One region of the Cupriavidus sp. DB3 genome, then DNA from elsewhere that is predicted to be linked to it. Evidence: predicted binding sites of a transcription regulator. Region 1 holds the regulator's gene; the other holds the start of a gene.
What was found. The regulator sigma-54, encoded in region 1, starts transcription at its own class of promoters, with help from an activator protein. The targets are predictions, from matches to a motif close to TGGCANGNAANCTGCTTT.
Positions count from the first base shown of each region.

Region 2: the regulator sigma-54 is predicted to act here: its motif matches at 5,935-5,952, upstream of K7G19_RS04665 (GTP cyclohydrolase II).

Region 1 covers NZ_JAIZPL010000005.1:604,086-611,775, forward strand. Annotated here, with positions in the region: gene lptA (lipopolysaccharide transport periplasmic protein LptA) at 1-467, shown strand, start outside; gene lptB (LPS export ABC transporter ATP-binding protein) at 567-1,391, shown strand; gene K7G19_RS19045 (RNA polymerase factor sigma-54) at 1,569-3,047, shown strand; gene hpf (ribosome hibernation-promoting factor, HPF/YfiA family) at 3,097-3,450, shown strand; gene ptsN (PTS IIA-like nitrogen regulatory protein PtsN) at 3,853-4,308, shown strand; gene hprK (HPr(Ser) kinase/phosphatase) at 4,382-5,353, shown strand; gene K7G19_RS19065 (PsiF family protein) at 5,553-5,843, shown strand; gene rapZ (RNase adapter RapZ) at 6,091-6,972, shown strand; gene K7G19_RS19075 (LON peptidase substrate-binding domain-containing protein) at 7,058-7,690, shown strand, end outside.
Region 2 covers NZ_JAIZPL010000001.1:1,055,469-1,063,158, forward strand. Annotated here, with positions in the region: tRNA gene K7G19_RS04640 (tRNA-Leu) at 79-165, opposite strand; gene K7G19_RS04645 (amidohydrolase family protein) at 269-1,576, opposite strand; gene K7G19_RS04650 (TetR/AcrR family transcriptional regulator) at 1,619-2,407, opposite strand; gene upp (uracil phosphoribosyltransferase) at 2,477-3,094, opposite strand; gene K7G19_RS04660 (URC4/urg3 family protein) at 3,326-4,621, opposite strand; gene K7G19_RS04665 (GTP cyclohydrolase II) at 4,645-5,883, opposite strand; gene K7G19_RS04670 (acyltransferase) at 6,073-7,152, opposite strand; gene K7G19_RS04675 (amino acid ABC transporter substrate-binding protein) at 7,407-7,690, shown strand, end outside.

The sequences.
Region 1 (7,690 bases):
AGATCTATACGCTGACCGGCAACGTGGTGCTGACCAAGGGGACCATGGTGCTCAAGTCCGATGCCGCCGAGGTCCGCACCGATCCCGAGGGCTACCAGTACGCGGTGGCCACGTCCAAGGGCGGCAAGCAGGCCTATATCCGGCAGAAGCGCGACAACGTCGACGAGTACATCGACGGCTGGGGCGACCGCATCGAATACGACGGCAAGCAGGAAGTGGCCAAGCTGATCGGCAATGCGCGCATGGCGCGGCTGGCGGGCGCCAAGGTGGTCGACGAGATCCGCGGCGCGGTGCTGACCTACGACAGCCGCAACGAGTTCTACACCGCGGCCGGTGGCAGCGGCAACGCGGCGCCGGCGAACCCGTCCGGCCGCGTACGCGCCGTGCTGTCGCCGCGCCAGAGCCAGGGGACCGGCGGCAGTGGCGCCGGCGTGGACCTGAAAGGCTCGCCGACGGCCAAGCCCTGATCGCTTCCCGGGCCTGACGTACCCGCACGCCGCGCACGCTCCGCCACGTACGCTTCGCCACGCCCGCTTCGCATGACGCAGTATCAAAGGATTGCCCACATGTCCGTTGCCGACACCGCTACCGCCACCGCTCCCGCCGCCAACGCCAACACCGCAGCCGGTGCCGGCGCGGGCACGATGCCGGCCACCAGCAACCTGGTGGTGCGTCATCTGAAGAAGCGCTACGGCTCGCGCACCGTGGTCAAGGACGTGTCGCTGGACGTCAAGAGCGGCGAGGTCGTCGGCCTGCTCGGCCCCAATGGCGCGGGCAAGACCACCTCGTTCTACATGATCGTGGGCCTGGTCGCGCTCGACGAAGGCGACATCGTGCTCGACGGCCAGCACATCAGCGGCCTGCCGATCCACGAGCGCGCGCGCATGGGCCTGTCGTACCTGCCGCAGGAAGCGTCGGTGTTCCGCAAGCTCAATGTCGAGCAGAACATCCGCGCGGTGCTGGAACTGCAGCGAGACAACGGCAAGGCGCTGTCCGGCGCCGAGATCGAGCGGCGGCTGGACAGCCTGCTCGACGATCTGCAGATCGCGCACCTGCGCAACAACCCCGCGCTGTCGCTGTCGGGCGGCGAGCGCCGCCGCGTCGAGATCGCACGGGCGCTTGCCTCGGCGCCGCGCTTCATCCTGCTCGACGAGCCGTTCGCCGGCGTCGATCCGATCGCGGTCGGCGAGATCCAGCGCATCGTCAGCTTCCTGAAGGCACGCAATATCGGCGTGCTGATCACCGACCACAACGTGCGCGAGACGCTGGGCATCTGCGACCACGCGTACATCATCAGCGAAGGCGCGGTGCTCGCGGCCGGCGAGCCCAAGGACATCATCGCCAATGAATCGGTGCGGCGCGTCTATCTGGGCGAAAACTTCCGCATGTAATGGCGGTTTGGCGCGCGGCCGCCCTCGTACAGAGGGCGGCCGTTTTCGTTCGTGCGCGGTTCATGTACCGTTCCTTCCCTGGTGATCCATCAGGCAATCGCTTCTGACCACGCAATCGAAACTTCCGATAGCAAATTCCGTTCCATCGCGGCCGAAGTTGCGCATAAAATAGGCCGCATGAAACCGTCGCTACAGCTACGCCTCTCCCAGCATCTGGCCCTGACGCCGCAGCTGCAGCAGTCGATCCGGCTGTTGCAGCTCTCCACGCTGGAACTGCAACAGGAAGTCGAGCAGGCGCTGACCGAGAATCCCCTGCTCGAACGCGAAAACGACTGGATCGAAAGCCCGCTGCGGGTCGCCGCCGACGGGTCGGTCAATGTCCAGACCACCACCACGACCCCGTCTTCCGAGCCGACGGCCCCCGCCGATTCGCGCGCGGATGGCGCCGCGTCCGCCGACGACGGCTATGCCGACGGCGCGGGCGACGATTATGGCGGCGACTGGAGCCTGGACGATTTCGCCCGCCGTCCGCAAAGCGACGAGGACGAGAAAACGCCGCTGCAATTGCGCGATGCCGAGCCCACGCTGCGCGAATATCTGATGGAGCAATTGGCGCCGCTGAAAATCTCCACGCGCGACAAGGGCCTGGCGATTTTCCTGATCGAATCGCTCGACGACGACGGCTACCTGAGCGCCTCGCTCGAGGAAATCCTTTCCGAATTGCCTGAAGAGCTCGAATTCGAGCTCGACGAAGTGCATGCGATGCTGACGCTGCTGCAAAGCTTCGACCCGCCCGGGGTCGGGGCGCGCAACGCGGCCGAATGCCTGTCGCTGCAACTGCGCCGCATCGAACATCCGCAGCGCGAGCTGGCGATGACGATCGTGCGCCATCACCTCGAACTGCTGGCCGCGCGCGATTACACCCGCCTGAAGAAGGCGCTGCAGGTCGACGACATGCAGCTGAAGGCCGCGCACGAGCTGATCCGCTCGCTCGCGCCCTATCCCGGCCACGCCTACAGCCGGCCGGAAGCGGATTTCGTCGTGCCCGACGTGTTCGTGCGCAAGAGCGGCCATAACTGGATCGCCCAGCTCAATCCCGATGTGATGCCGCGGCTGCGCATCAACGACATGTATGCGCAAATCTTGCGCGGTGCAAAAGGCGATACCGGCGCCGCGGGATTGCAGCAGAAACTGCAGGAGGCGCGCTGGCTCATCAAGAATATCCAGCAGCGTTTCGACACCATTTTGCGCGTCGCACAAGCCATCGTGGAGCGGCAAAAGAATTTCTTCACGCACGGTGAAATTGCGATGCGCCCCTTGGTTTTGAGGGAGATAGCCGATACACTGGGTCTACACGAGTCGACCATTTCTCGTGTGACTACCAATAAGTACATGGCCACCCCGATGGGGACATTCGAGCTGAAATATTTCTTTGGCAGCCATGTATCGACCGAAACCGGCGGTGCCGCCTCTTCCACCGCAATCCGTGCGCTGATCAAGCAGTTGATAGGAGCCGAAGACCCCAGAAACCCGTTGTCCGACAGCCGGATTGCCGAACTGCTGGGGGAACAAGGCTTCGTCGTGGCGCGACGTACCGTCGCCAAATACCGTGAAGCCTTGAAGATCCCCGCCGTGAACCTTCGCAAGTCTTTGTAGCCGAGTCGCATCGCCTGCCTGGTGCGGCTCTTTCAGAAGGAGAAGCGCTATGAACTTCAAGATCAGTGGACACCACTTGGACATCACGCCTTCGCTGCGTGAGTACGTGGAAACGAAACTGGAGCGAATCCTCAGGCATTTCGATCAGGTTATTGACGTCAGCGTGCTGCTATCGGTCGACAATCAAAAGGAAAAGGATCGCCGTCAACGCGCGGAAATCAATGTGCATCTGAAGGGCAAGGACATCTTTGTCGAGGCGCACCACGAAGATCTCTATGCGGCGATCGACATGCTGGTCGACAAGCTGGACCGGCAAGTGATCCGCTACAAGGACAAGGTGCAGAGCCACGACCGCGAATCGCTGAAGTACCACAGCTTCGTGGCCAGTCAGGCCCAGCAGTAGCTTGAAGATTCGGCTCGGCCACAACGCCGGCCGGCCTTGAAGTGAGGAAAGAAGCCGTGCCAGGAGCACGGCTTTTTTGCGCCCCGCGTGGACGTTCGAGCGAGGCCGCGGTGCCGCCTCGCCGTGCAACCTATAGGATGAAACCGGGATGGGGTTCCGTCTGGCCGGCTTCCCGGTGTATGCTGTGCAATACATATAGAGAATGCCCGCCCCGTTTCCTTGCGCAATGCCGCTCGGGGCGATCGGCATCGGACGGCAGGGAGCCCCCCTGCACTATAATGTGCCGCACGCTGATAGTCGGGAAGCGGCGGCAACGAACGCACCGCCCAGCAACGGCAGACCGGCCCACGCCGGCAAGAAACCGCATGGCGGCGCCAGTATCAGGAATTCCGCGCATTTCAAATGAACCGTTTGGCCAAACTGCTGCCGCCCGGCAATATCTCGCTCGACGTCAGCGTCACCAGCAAAAAACGCGTGTTCGAACAGGCCGGGCTGCTGTTCGAGAACAACCATGGCGTGGCGCGCGCCACGGTGACCGACAATCTGTTCGCCCGCGAATCGCTCGGCTCGACCGGCCTTGGCGCCGGCGTGGCCATTCCGCATGGCCGCATCAAGGGCCTGAAGCAGCCGCTGGCCGCCTTCATGCGGCTTGCCGAGCCGATTCCGTTCGAATCGCCCGATGGCAAGCCCGTTTCGCTGTTGATCTTCCTGCTGGTCCCCGAACAGGCCACGCAGCAGCATCTCGAAATCCTGTCGGAAATCGCTCAGCTATTGTCCGATCGCGATATGCGTGAAGGCCTCGCCGCTTTGCCGACGCCCGATGCGGTTCACCAGTTGCTGGTGCAATGGCATCCTTGACCCTCTCGGCGTAAGCGGCCCACCGCCGCGCCACCCGCATTCACCACCGCCCCAGCGCCCCGCCTCATCCCGCATGGAACTCACCGGCGTTACCTCCCAGTCGATCTTCGACGACAACGCAGCCGACCTCAAATTGTCCTGGGTGGCCGGGCTGGAGGGCGCCGATCGCGCCTTCGATCTCGACTTCGCACGCGAGGCGACCTCGGCGGCCGACCTGGTCGGCCACTTGAACCTGATTCACCCGAACCGGATCCAGGTGCTCGGCAAGCCGGAGATCACCTACTACCAGCGGCTCGACGACGAAACGCGCAAGCGCCAGATGGGCGAGCTGATCCTGCTCGAGCCGCCCTTCCTGGTGGTGGCCGACGGCATGGAGCCGCCGCCGGACCTGGAACTGCGCTGCACGCGCTCTTCCACGCCGCTGTTCACGACGCCGGTATCCTCGGCCGCGGTCATCGACCACCTGCGGCTGTATCTGTCGCGCATTTCCGCGCCGCGCGTGACCATGCACGGGGTGTTCCTCGATATCCTCGGCATGGGCGTGCTGATCATGGGCGAATCGGGCCTTGGCAAGAGCGAGCTGGGCCTCGAATTGATCTCGCGCGGACACGGCCTGGTCGCCGACGATGCGGTCGATTTCGTGCGTCTTGGCCCCGATTTCGTCGAGGGCCGCTGCCCGCCGCTGCTGCAGAACCTGCTGGAAGTGCGCGGCCTGGGCCTGCTCGACATCAAGACGATCTTCGGCGAAACCGCTGTGCGCCGGAAGATGAAGCTCAAGCTCGTGGTCCAGCTGGTTCGCCGCAACGACGGCGAATTCGAGCGGCTGCCGCTCGATTCGCAATATCTCGACGTGCTCGGCCTGCCGATCCATATGGTGAAGATCCAGGTGGCGGCCGGCCGCAACCTTGCGGTGCTGGTGGAGGCGGCGGTGCGCAATACCATCCTGCGCCTGCGCGGCATCGACACGCTGCGCGATTTCATGGACCGCCAGCGTGCGGCGATGCAGGCCGATGCGGCGTCGCGCGGCCAGGGCCGCCTGCTTTGAGCGTCTGACCGAGCCCGATTCCTTCGGCAGCCCGGGCCGCGCCGCAACTGCGCCTTGACGCATCGGCGTGCCGGACACGCCGACAGCGTCAACCTGATTGGGGTTTTCAGCGTTTTGTGCTGTAATGGGCATCACGCCCAGCCTGCGCCGTTGCGCATCCTGCGCTTGGCGACCCGATCCTCAGTCAGGAGATTTCAGCATGAAGACACTGATCGCAACCTGCGTGCTGCTGTGCCCTCTGGTCGCCACGGGCGCCTTTGCCCAGACCGCCTCCGGCAACAGCCAGCAGAGCAAGATGAAGACGTGCAACACGCAGGCGGCCGGCAAGACGGGCGACGAGCGCAAGGCCTTCATGAAGGAATGCCTGTCGGCCAAACCCGCCACCGCCGGCAACTCGCAGCAGCAAAAGATGAAGGCGTGCAATGCGCAGGCGAGCGGCAAGAAGGGCGACGAACGCAAGGCGTTCATGAAGGAATGCCTGTCCGCATGACGGCACACCGAGCCGGCATTGTTCCGGAGCGCCGGAAAGCGAAATAGACGGCGAAACAAGAGTCGGAAAGAAATAAAGGCGAATCGCGCGGCACACGGCGGTTCGCCTTTTTCTTTGCCGGCTCACTACCCATTGCGCGGCTTTCGCACGCTTTCGCCGCCATTTCCGCCGATGGCCGCCTCACGAGCCGCGGATTTCATCGGACCGTCATGACGCAATCATCACGCGATGCTATCCTTCAAGCGTTATGCGCATCGTCCTCATCACCGGCATTTCCGGCTCCGGCAAATCGGTTGCATTGAACGTGCTCGAAGACGCAGGCTACTACTGCGTCGACAACCTGCCCGCGCAGTTCATCCCCGAACTCGCCCGCTACCTTGCGGCCGAGGGCTACACGCATCTGGGTATCGCCACCGATATCCGCAGCCGCGAATCGCTGGCCAGGCTGCCGGAGACGCTGCGGAGCCTGTCGGCCGATCACGAGGTCCGCGTGGTCTTCCTGACCGCCAATACCGATTCGCTGGTGCAGCGCTATTCCGAAACGCGGCGGCGCCATCCGCTGTCGGTGCGGCTGGCTGCGCGCGAGGCGGACGGCGCGCCCGTACCGAACGAGACCCCGCTGGTCGAAGCGATCGAGATGGAACGCGAGCTGCTGAGCCCGCTGGCCGAATCGGCGCATCGCATCGACACCAGCAATGTGCGCACCAATACGCTGCGCGCATGGATCAAGGATTTCATCCGCGACGACAATCTGGAGCTGACGCTGCTCTTCACGTCGTTCGGCTTCAAGCACGGCGTGCCGAGCGATGCCGACATGGTGTTCGACGTGCGCTCGCTGCCCAATCCGTATTACGACCTGCAACTGCGGCCCCTGACCGGACGCGATGCGCCCGTCATCGATTTCCTGCAGAGCCAGCCGATGGTGCTGGCGATGGCCGAGGACATTCGCGCCTATGTGGAGAAATGGCTGCCGAGCTTCGTCGCGGACAACCGCAGCTATCTGACGGTCGCGATCGGTTGCACCGGCGGCCAGCACCGCTCCGTGTACATCGCGGAAAGACTTGCCAACTACTTCCGCGCGCATGGTAATGTGCTGGTCAGACACCGCGAGCTGGTGCCGGTAGGCTGAACCGGGCAGCGCCAAGGCGGTGGATCCCGGCGGCGGCGCCACCTGCGTGCCCTCGCCCCGTGAGCGAAAGTCTTCTCGGGATCGCATGTCTTCCAGTTCCCCAGCGTCCAATCACGCGGCACCGCTCCACGTCGAAGTCGACAGCCTGCCGCTGTTTCCCCTCCATACCGTGCTGTTTCCCGGCGGCCGGTTGCCGCTGCGCGTATTCGAACCCCGCTATGTCGACATGGTCCGCAATTGCCTGCGCGACAACGCGGCGTTCGGCGTCTGCCTGATCGCCAGCGGCCCCGAGGTCGCGCAGGAAGGCAGCGCCACGGTGCCGGAAGCGGTCGGTTGCCTGGCCGAAATCGTCGACTGCAATATGGAGCAGCTGGGCGTGCTGCTGATCGAGACGCGCGGCAGGCAGCGCTTCCGCGTGCTCGAGCACCATACCCGCGACGACGGCCTGCTGGTCGCGCGCGCCGAGCTGCTGCCCGACGACGTGATCGACTGCAAGCTGGAATTGCTGGGTGAATGCCTGGCGGCACTGCGCCGCATCGTGGCCTCGCTGCATGCGCCGCCGCACAAGCTGCCATTCGCCGAGCCGATGCAGTGGGAAGACCCGAGCTGGGTCGCCAACCGGCTATGCGAACTGCTGCCGGTGCCGATGAAGGCCAGGCAGATGCTGATGGCGCTGCCCGACGCCGGCATGCGGATCGAGATCGTGCATCGCTTCATG
Region 2 (7,690 bases), on a different contig from region 1:
GCGGGACGAATGCGGACGAAACGCGGACGAAAAAAAAGAAGGCCGTTGCGATTTGCAACGGCCTTCTCTTCAGGATTTTGGTGCCCAGGAGAGGACTCGAACCTCCACAGTGTTGCCACCGCTAGGACCTGAACCTAGTGCGTCTACCAATTCCGCCACCTGGGCTTCGTTCGCCGCTTCCGTGTCTTGCGTCACGTTTGCTGCGATGCGAAGACCGCAATTATGCAGATCCGATCGAGGGTCGTCAACACCCTCGCACAAAAAATATTTACCTCGATGCCGCAGACCGCTCCGTGGCCGTGCCGCCCACTCGGAAGTCGACCCGCTCCGGCCTGCCGGGCAGGCGCAGCGCGGCCGTGGCCGGCGGCGTGCTGGCGATGACCTTGCCCGCACGCAGCACCAGCAGCCGGGTCGCGCGCAGGCGCAGCGCCTCGACCGGATCGGCGGCCTGCAGCAGCACCAGGTCGGCGCGGCAACCGGGCGCGATGCCGTAGCCGGTCAAACCCAGGATTCTTGCCGGGGTCTCGGTGACCGCGTCGAAGCAGGCGCGCATCCCCTGCTGCCCGGTCATCTGCGCGACATGCAGGCCCATATGGGCGACCTCGAGCATGTCGCCCGAGCCAAGCCCATACCAGGGGTCCATCACGCAGTCGTGGCCGAACGCCACCGGCACGCCGGCGGCCAGCAGCTCCGGCACGCGCGTCATGCCGCGCCGCTTCGGATAGCTGTCGTGCCGGCCCTGCAGCGTGATGTTGATCAGCGGATTGGCGATCGCGGCCATGCCGGCCTCGCGCATCAGCGGCAGCAGCTTGGACACGTAGTAGTTGTCCATCGAATGCATCGACGTCAGATGCGAGCCGGCCACCCTGCCCTGCAGGCCCAGCCGCACCGTTTCGGCGGCCAGCGTCTCGACGTGGCGCGACATCGGGTCATCGGTCTCGTCGCAATGCATGTCGACGGGCAGTCCGCGCTCGGCGGCCAGCTCGCACAGCAGCCGCACCGACGCCGCGCCGTCCGCCATGGTCCGCTCGAAATGCGGAATGCCGCCGACCACCTGCACGCCCATGTCGAGTGCGCGCTTCAGGTCGTCGAGCGCACCGGGGCTGCGCAGCACGCCGTCCTGCGGAAAGGCCACCAGTTGCAGGTCGAGATAGGGCCTGACTTGCTCGCGCACGTGCAGCAGCGCCTCGACCGCCAGCAACCGCGGGTCGCAGACGTCGACATGCGAGCGGATAGCCAGCAGGCCGCGCGCCACCGCCCAGTCGCAATACGCGAGCGCGCGCTCGACCAGCGCCTGCTGCGTCAGCTGTGGCTTCAGTTCGCCCCACAGTGCGATGCCTTCGAGCAAGGTGCCGGACTGGTTCACGCGCGGCAGCCCGTACGACAGCGTCGAGTCCATATGGAAATGCGCGTCGACGAACGGCGGCGACACCAGCTGGCCCGCCGCATCGATCTGCTCGGCCGCCTGCGCCGGCAGCGCCGGCTCGACGGCAACGATGCGGCCGTCGGCAATACCGATGTCGATGCCGGTGCGGCCATCGGGCAGATTGCAGTCGCGAACGATCAGATCGAGCATGTGGGTCTCCGGGCTGTTGCCGACGTGCTTACGGCTTACGGCTTACGGCAAGGGATCGGCATTGCCCTGGCAGGCGCTGCGCCGCTGCGGGCCTCGTTCGCGGGCAACCGGCGGCGCGCCCGCCGTCGCCGTGCCGCGCGCACGCCGGCCGGCGCGAGCCGGCGCGGGCGGTGTCAGGCCGCAGCCGCGCAGCACCAATGCCACCAGATGCTCGGTCGCCCGTTCGTAGTCGCGCCGCTCCAGCCGCTGCACGCCGAGCACCGCGCAGATCTGGGCCTCGAAGTCGGCATAGGTCTGCGTGGCGGCCCAGATCGTGAAGAACAGATGGCTCGGATCGATCTGCGCCATCCGTCCCGCGGCGATCCAGCCGTGGATCACCACCGACTTACGGCCCACCAGGCTGCGCAGCGCGTCGCGCAGCACGTCGCCGATCTCGGGCGCGCCGTGCAGCAACTCGTTGGCGAACACGCGCGAGGCGTCGGGATAGCGCGCCGACAGCCGCATCTTCGCGCGGATGTACTGCTCGAGCGCGGCCTCCGGCGAGCGCCTGGCGCTGATGATGTCGGCCTGGGACAGCCACAGCCGCAGCGTGTTGGCGAGCACCGCGCGATAGAGTGCCTGCTTGGTGCGGAAGTAGTAGTGCAGATTGGACTTCGGCACGCCGGCGCGCGTGGCGATCTCCGCCATGGTGGCGCCCGCGAAGCCGGCCCGCGCGAACACCGCTTCGGCGGCACGCAGGATGCGCGCCTCGTTGCGCTGGCGGATCCGGCCGGCGTTGCCGTCGCGGCCGGCCAGCGCCTGCAGGCGGGTGGCGGGAGCTAGCGCGTCCATGGCGAGGCCGGGCGTGGCGGCGCCAACGCCATCGTCGTCACGGCCGGATTCCTGGCGGGCGCCACGGCGTCAGCGCGTGCCGTAGAGCCGGTCGCCCGCATCGCCAAGTCCGGGCACGATATAGCCGTGCTCGTTCAACTGCTCGTCGATCGCGGCGGTGACGATGGCCACATCGGGATGCGCGGCCTGCAAGGCGCGCAAACCCGGGCGCGAGGCAATCAGGCAGACGTATTTGAGCGCGGTGACGCCCGCCTCCTTGAGCCGGTTCAGCGCGGCGATCGCGGAATTGCCGGTCGCCAGCATCGGGTCCACCACGATCACCTGACGCTCCTGGATATCGTCCGGCATCTTGAAGTAGTACTCGATCGGCTCCAGCGTTTCCGGGTCGCGGTACAGGCCGATATGGCCGACCCGCGCGGCCGGCAGCAGGTCGAGCATGCCATCGAGGAAACCGTTGCCCGCGCGCAGGATAGACACCAGGCACAGCTTCTTGCCGGACAGCATCGGCGACTGCATCGGCGCGATCGGCGTCTTGATCGCCACGGTCTCCATCGCCAGGTCGCGCGTGGCCTCGTAGGTCAGCAGCTGCGCGATCTCGCGCACCAGCCGGCGGAAGTTGTCGGTGGTGGTGTCCTCGCTGCGCACCAGCGTGACCTTGTGCTGGACCAGCGGGTGGTCGACCACCATCACGGAAGCGGCGGCCGGCGCGATGGGCGGCACGCCCGCGGGCAGTCCCGCGGACAGTCCCGTGGGCAGCCCCGTGGACAGCGCCACGGACGGATCGACGGACAGATCGGCAGACAGGGCGGTCATGATGGCACTCCTCGATGCGGCCGTGGCCGGATGCGGCCGGGGCGGGACGACGGCGTGCAGGCGCGCAGCGTTTGCGACAGCCGCGCCCTGCACGGGCTCAGGAACTCAGAACACGGTGCCGTCGCTGTCGATCGCGAACGGCGGCGGACCGCCTGGCCGGCGCTTGGCGGCGATGCGCCGGCCCGCCGCCCAGGTACCGCCCTCCAGCACGCGCGCCAGCGGAAAGGCCTTGGCGGACAGGCCCAGCGCCTGCCGCGTTGCCTCGGCGACCAGATCGAGGCCCGTCACCGTCAGTGCGCGCCATTCGACGATGGCGGGCTCGTCGACCCGGTGCACCGCCTCGGCGAAGCTCGCATCGCGCGGCACCATCAGCTCGAAGTCGTACAGCAGGCCGCCGTTGCGATATTCGGGCAGGCCCGTCAGCGCATCGAGCCCGATCACCGTCAGGCCGCCGTCCTCCAGCGGCTCGAGCAGCGAGTAGGTCAGCCACTGCGTCAGCTTGTGGAAGGGCACCAGGCCGTCGGGGCTGGCCGGATGGCGCCAGCAATCGCCAAGCGACACGCCTTCGAGCTGCAGCCGCCCCGGCCAGACCGGCCCCAGCGCGACCAGCAGCGTGCGCAGCACGAAGGCCGCGTCGATGCGCCCCTCGCTGGCATGCGCCTTCAGATAGTCGAACAGATTGCCGAGTCTTGCCGGCTCGCCGAACACCGCCGGCGTGGCCTGCGCGACCTTGCCGAGCCGGCGCACCAGACCCGCCCGGCCCTCGAGGCCGACCAGCGGATTGTGCTGCGCGACCTGGAAGGCAGTGGCCAGCGTCGAGGGGTCGATCTGCGCCAGCCGCTCGGCATCCGAGCGCAGCGGCTCGTCCGGCGTCGCGGAGAAACCGCCGCGCGCGAACAGGTCGAAGCTGGCCACGCCCAGCCCTTCGGAGCGGCTCAGGCTCAGGTCGCTGGCCGGGTCGCGGTAGCGCCAGTCGGGCCCGGCGCCCGCGTCGAGCAGCACGCTGGGAATCACCAGGTCGATGCCGATGCGCGCGCGCTCTTCGCGATGATCGTCGCCGGTCAGCGCCGCGCGTTCGCAGAGGATGCCCCAGCGGTCGCGCAGCTCGCCCGGTCCGCCGCTCTCGAAATGGCGCCAGCGGCTGTGGTAGGGCACCTGCAGATCGCGGTAGCGCGAGCGGATGGTGGTGGCCACATAGTCGGCGATCGCCGGGACCCGCTCGGGATGCCAGCTGAACCACTGCGAATCGCCGGCCGCCACCGCGGCCGTCACGGCGGCGCAGCGCGCGCGCACCGCCTGCGCCGTCAACAACGGCGACGCCGGATGATCGGGTTCCACCCAGCTTTGCCAGCCCTCGCGCGAAGCACGGGCCTGCGCGCCGGCTTGCCCCGCCGCGCCCATCGATGCCGCATCGTTTCGTTCTGTCATTCGTCCAGTCCCCTGCCCTTGGCCACCGTCAGTTCGGTGGCGTCCGGAGGCGTGTAACGGGTGAAGTAGCCCGCCGCCACCTTGGCGTCGATCTCCACCCTCGCATCGGCCGGAATCAGCGCATCGGGAATCGGCACCTGCTCGACCACTTCGATTCCCTGCGCGACCAGCGCGCCGTGTTTCATATTGCTCATCGAGGCCCAGCGGTCAATGCGACGGATGCCCAGCCAGTGGAAGACATCGGGCATCAGCTCCTGGAAGCGCATGTCCTGCACGCCGGCCACGCATTCGGTCCGCGCGAAATAGGTCTCGGCGCGATCGCCGCCGACCTGCCGCTTGCGCGCGTTGTAGACCAGGAACTTGGTGACCTCGCCCAGCGCGCGGCCTTCCTTGCGGTTGTAGACCACCAGTCCGACCCCGCCCTGCTGGGCCATCTCGATGCACACCTCGATACCGTGCGCCAGATACGGGCGGCACGTACAGATGTCCGACCCGAATACGTCCGATCCGTTGCATTCGTCGTGCACGCGGCAGGCGACAGGCGTCTGCGGCTTGCCCAGCTGGCTGACGTCGCCGAAGAAATACAGCGTCATGCCGCCGATGGGCGGCAGGAAGACCTTCAGGTCGGGACGGGTCACCAGCTCCGGGAACATGCCGCTGGTCTGCTCGAACAGGCTGCGGCGCAGCGCGCTCTCCTTGATGCCGAAGCGGCGCGCCATGCCGGGCAGATACCAGACCGGATCGACGGCGGCCTTGGTCACCCGCACGTCGCCGTTGGCAAACAGGATCCTGCCGTCGGGGATCAGCCGGCCGGCGGCGATCGCCGCCACCAGTTCCGGCATGTTGATATGGGCGCGCGTGACGGCGATGGTCGGCCGGATATCGACGCCCGCAGCGATGCGGTCGGCGAAGACGGTCGAGACCAGATGTCCCCACGGGTCCAGCGACACGATCTTGTCGGGATCGCCCCATTGCGGATGCGGGCCGATCGGCTCGGCCGGCGCGGTGTCGGTCAGGTCGGGGCGGTGGTCGCGCTGCAACGTGCCCGAAGCGACCGCCAGCGCGCGATAGACCGCATAGGCGCCGGCATGCGTCCCGATCACGTTGCGATGCGCCGGATTGGTCAGCGTCGCGATCACGGGTCCGCGCTCGGCCGCGGTCGGCGCCCCCCAGTGGATCGGCTCGGCCGGCTTGTCGCGGCGTGCGTGCGAGGTCAGGACGATGTGATCGGACATGGCAGCCTCGAGGCGTGAATCCTGACCAAACGGTCAGGTTTACCTTGATGGTAGGCAATCGCCATGCCAAGCGCGTATGGGCGTTTTCCCCTTTTGAGTACGCTCCCTCACCAACTGCGGCACAACAACGGTTCATGCGGCGCCCACGTATCGTGCAGCGCCGCCGATGTTGCAGGCGGGCAACGCCTGCTAGCCGGCGAGCCCCGTACGGTTGCGCAACAACAACTTGCCCAGCGACGCGAGGGGGTCGCGCGATTCGACATATCGGTAAAAAAGCGCACCGGCGGCGTTGCTGGCCAGCCACGCCATCGCCATGCCGGCCGCGTTGAGCCACGGCATGCCGGGCGCGAGCTGCGACATCAGGCTGTTGACCAGCAGGCAGATCGGGAAGTGCACCAGGAACACCGAGTACGAGATCGCGCCGAACGTGGCGAAGACACGGCCGCGCGGCCACGACGACAGCCAGCCGCCGCGCCGTGCCATCGCCAGCCACAGCGCGACGACGACCGCCAGTGCGATGCGCGAGCGCATATCGACCATCAGCGCGGCGACGCCCACCGCCGCGAGCGCCGCGATCCACCAGGGGGAGCGCCCGGGATTGGAGGCCCAGTAGCCGAGCACGCCCAGGCCGTAGGCGCCGAAGAAATAGATCGCCCACATGTCCCAGCCGGCGTCCCGGTTGAACCAGAACAGCGAGGCCAGGCCGAGCGCCGCCACCAGCGCCACGCCTACGCGGACACGCCTGCTGGCGGGCATCCGGCGCGCCAGCCAAAGCGCCAGCAACAGCAGCCCGAACAGCTGGAAATCGATCGCGACATACCAGACGCCCGCGGACAGCGCGTCGATATCGAGCACGTCGTGCAACAGCAGCAGATGCGCCAGCAGCTGGCCCCATTGCGGCGGCGCCGGAATCGAGGGATGGTCCATGCCCTGCCGCGCGAGCGCCGCCGCGGCGATGGCGAGGACAATGGCCGCGGCGAAGGGCACGACGAGCTTGCGATAGCGCCGCAGCAGCGCCGCCAGCGGGCGGGACGCGCGCAGCAGTCCCTCCGGCGCCAGGCTGCGCGCCGCCAGGAAGCCGCCGATCACCAGGAAGAGCTGGACGGCGATGCGCGCGTAGTCGGCGAGCCAGTCGATCAGGGCGGGGGCGAGGGAATGGGCCGCATCGGACATCGGCCCGTAGAAGGCCAGATGGTGCAGCACGATCAGTTGCGAGCCGATGGCCTTGAGCGCATCGATGCCGGCCAGGCGCGCGGGTTGCGAAGACATGGGTGACAGACGGGAAGCGAACGGGAACCGAACGGAAATCGCGGACCAGCCTCGACGCGCCCGTGCGCGACGCGACACCGGGCGCGTGGCCCGGGATTGTACCCGGGTGCAGGTGCCGGCGCCGCCATGCTGGACCGGTCATTGTGCCCGCGTCATCACATCGACCTAGGGTATTTACTTATGACGAAGTTGTCCTTCCCCTGACTCCTCCCTATCGCTACCCTTTGGTCTTTGCTGTTTTCTATCGCTTCGCCATGCTGTCCTCCCTTCGTTCTTTCCGTCGCCCTCTTCGTTCGTTCCGCCCGGTCCTCCTCGCGGCAGCCCTGCTCGGCACCGGCATCGCCCACGCCGCCGGCGCCGAGGCGTTGCACGGTCCGGTCATCGACAAGATCCGCTCCAGCGGCACCATCGTGCTCGGCTACCGCGAGTCCGCGCTGCCGTTCTCGTTCGCCGACGACAAGGGCCAGCCGGCCGGCTACGCGGTCGACCTGTGCCTGCGCGCGGCCGAGGGCGCCCGCCAGGCGCTCGGCCTGAAGGA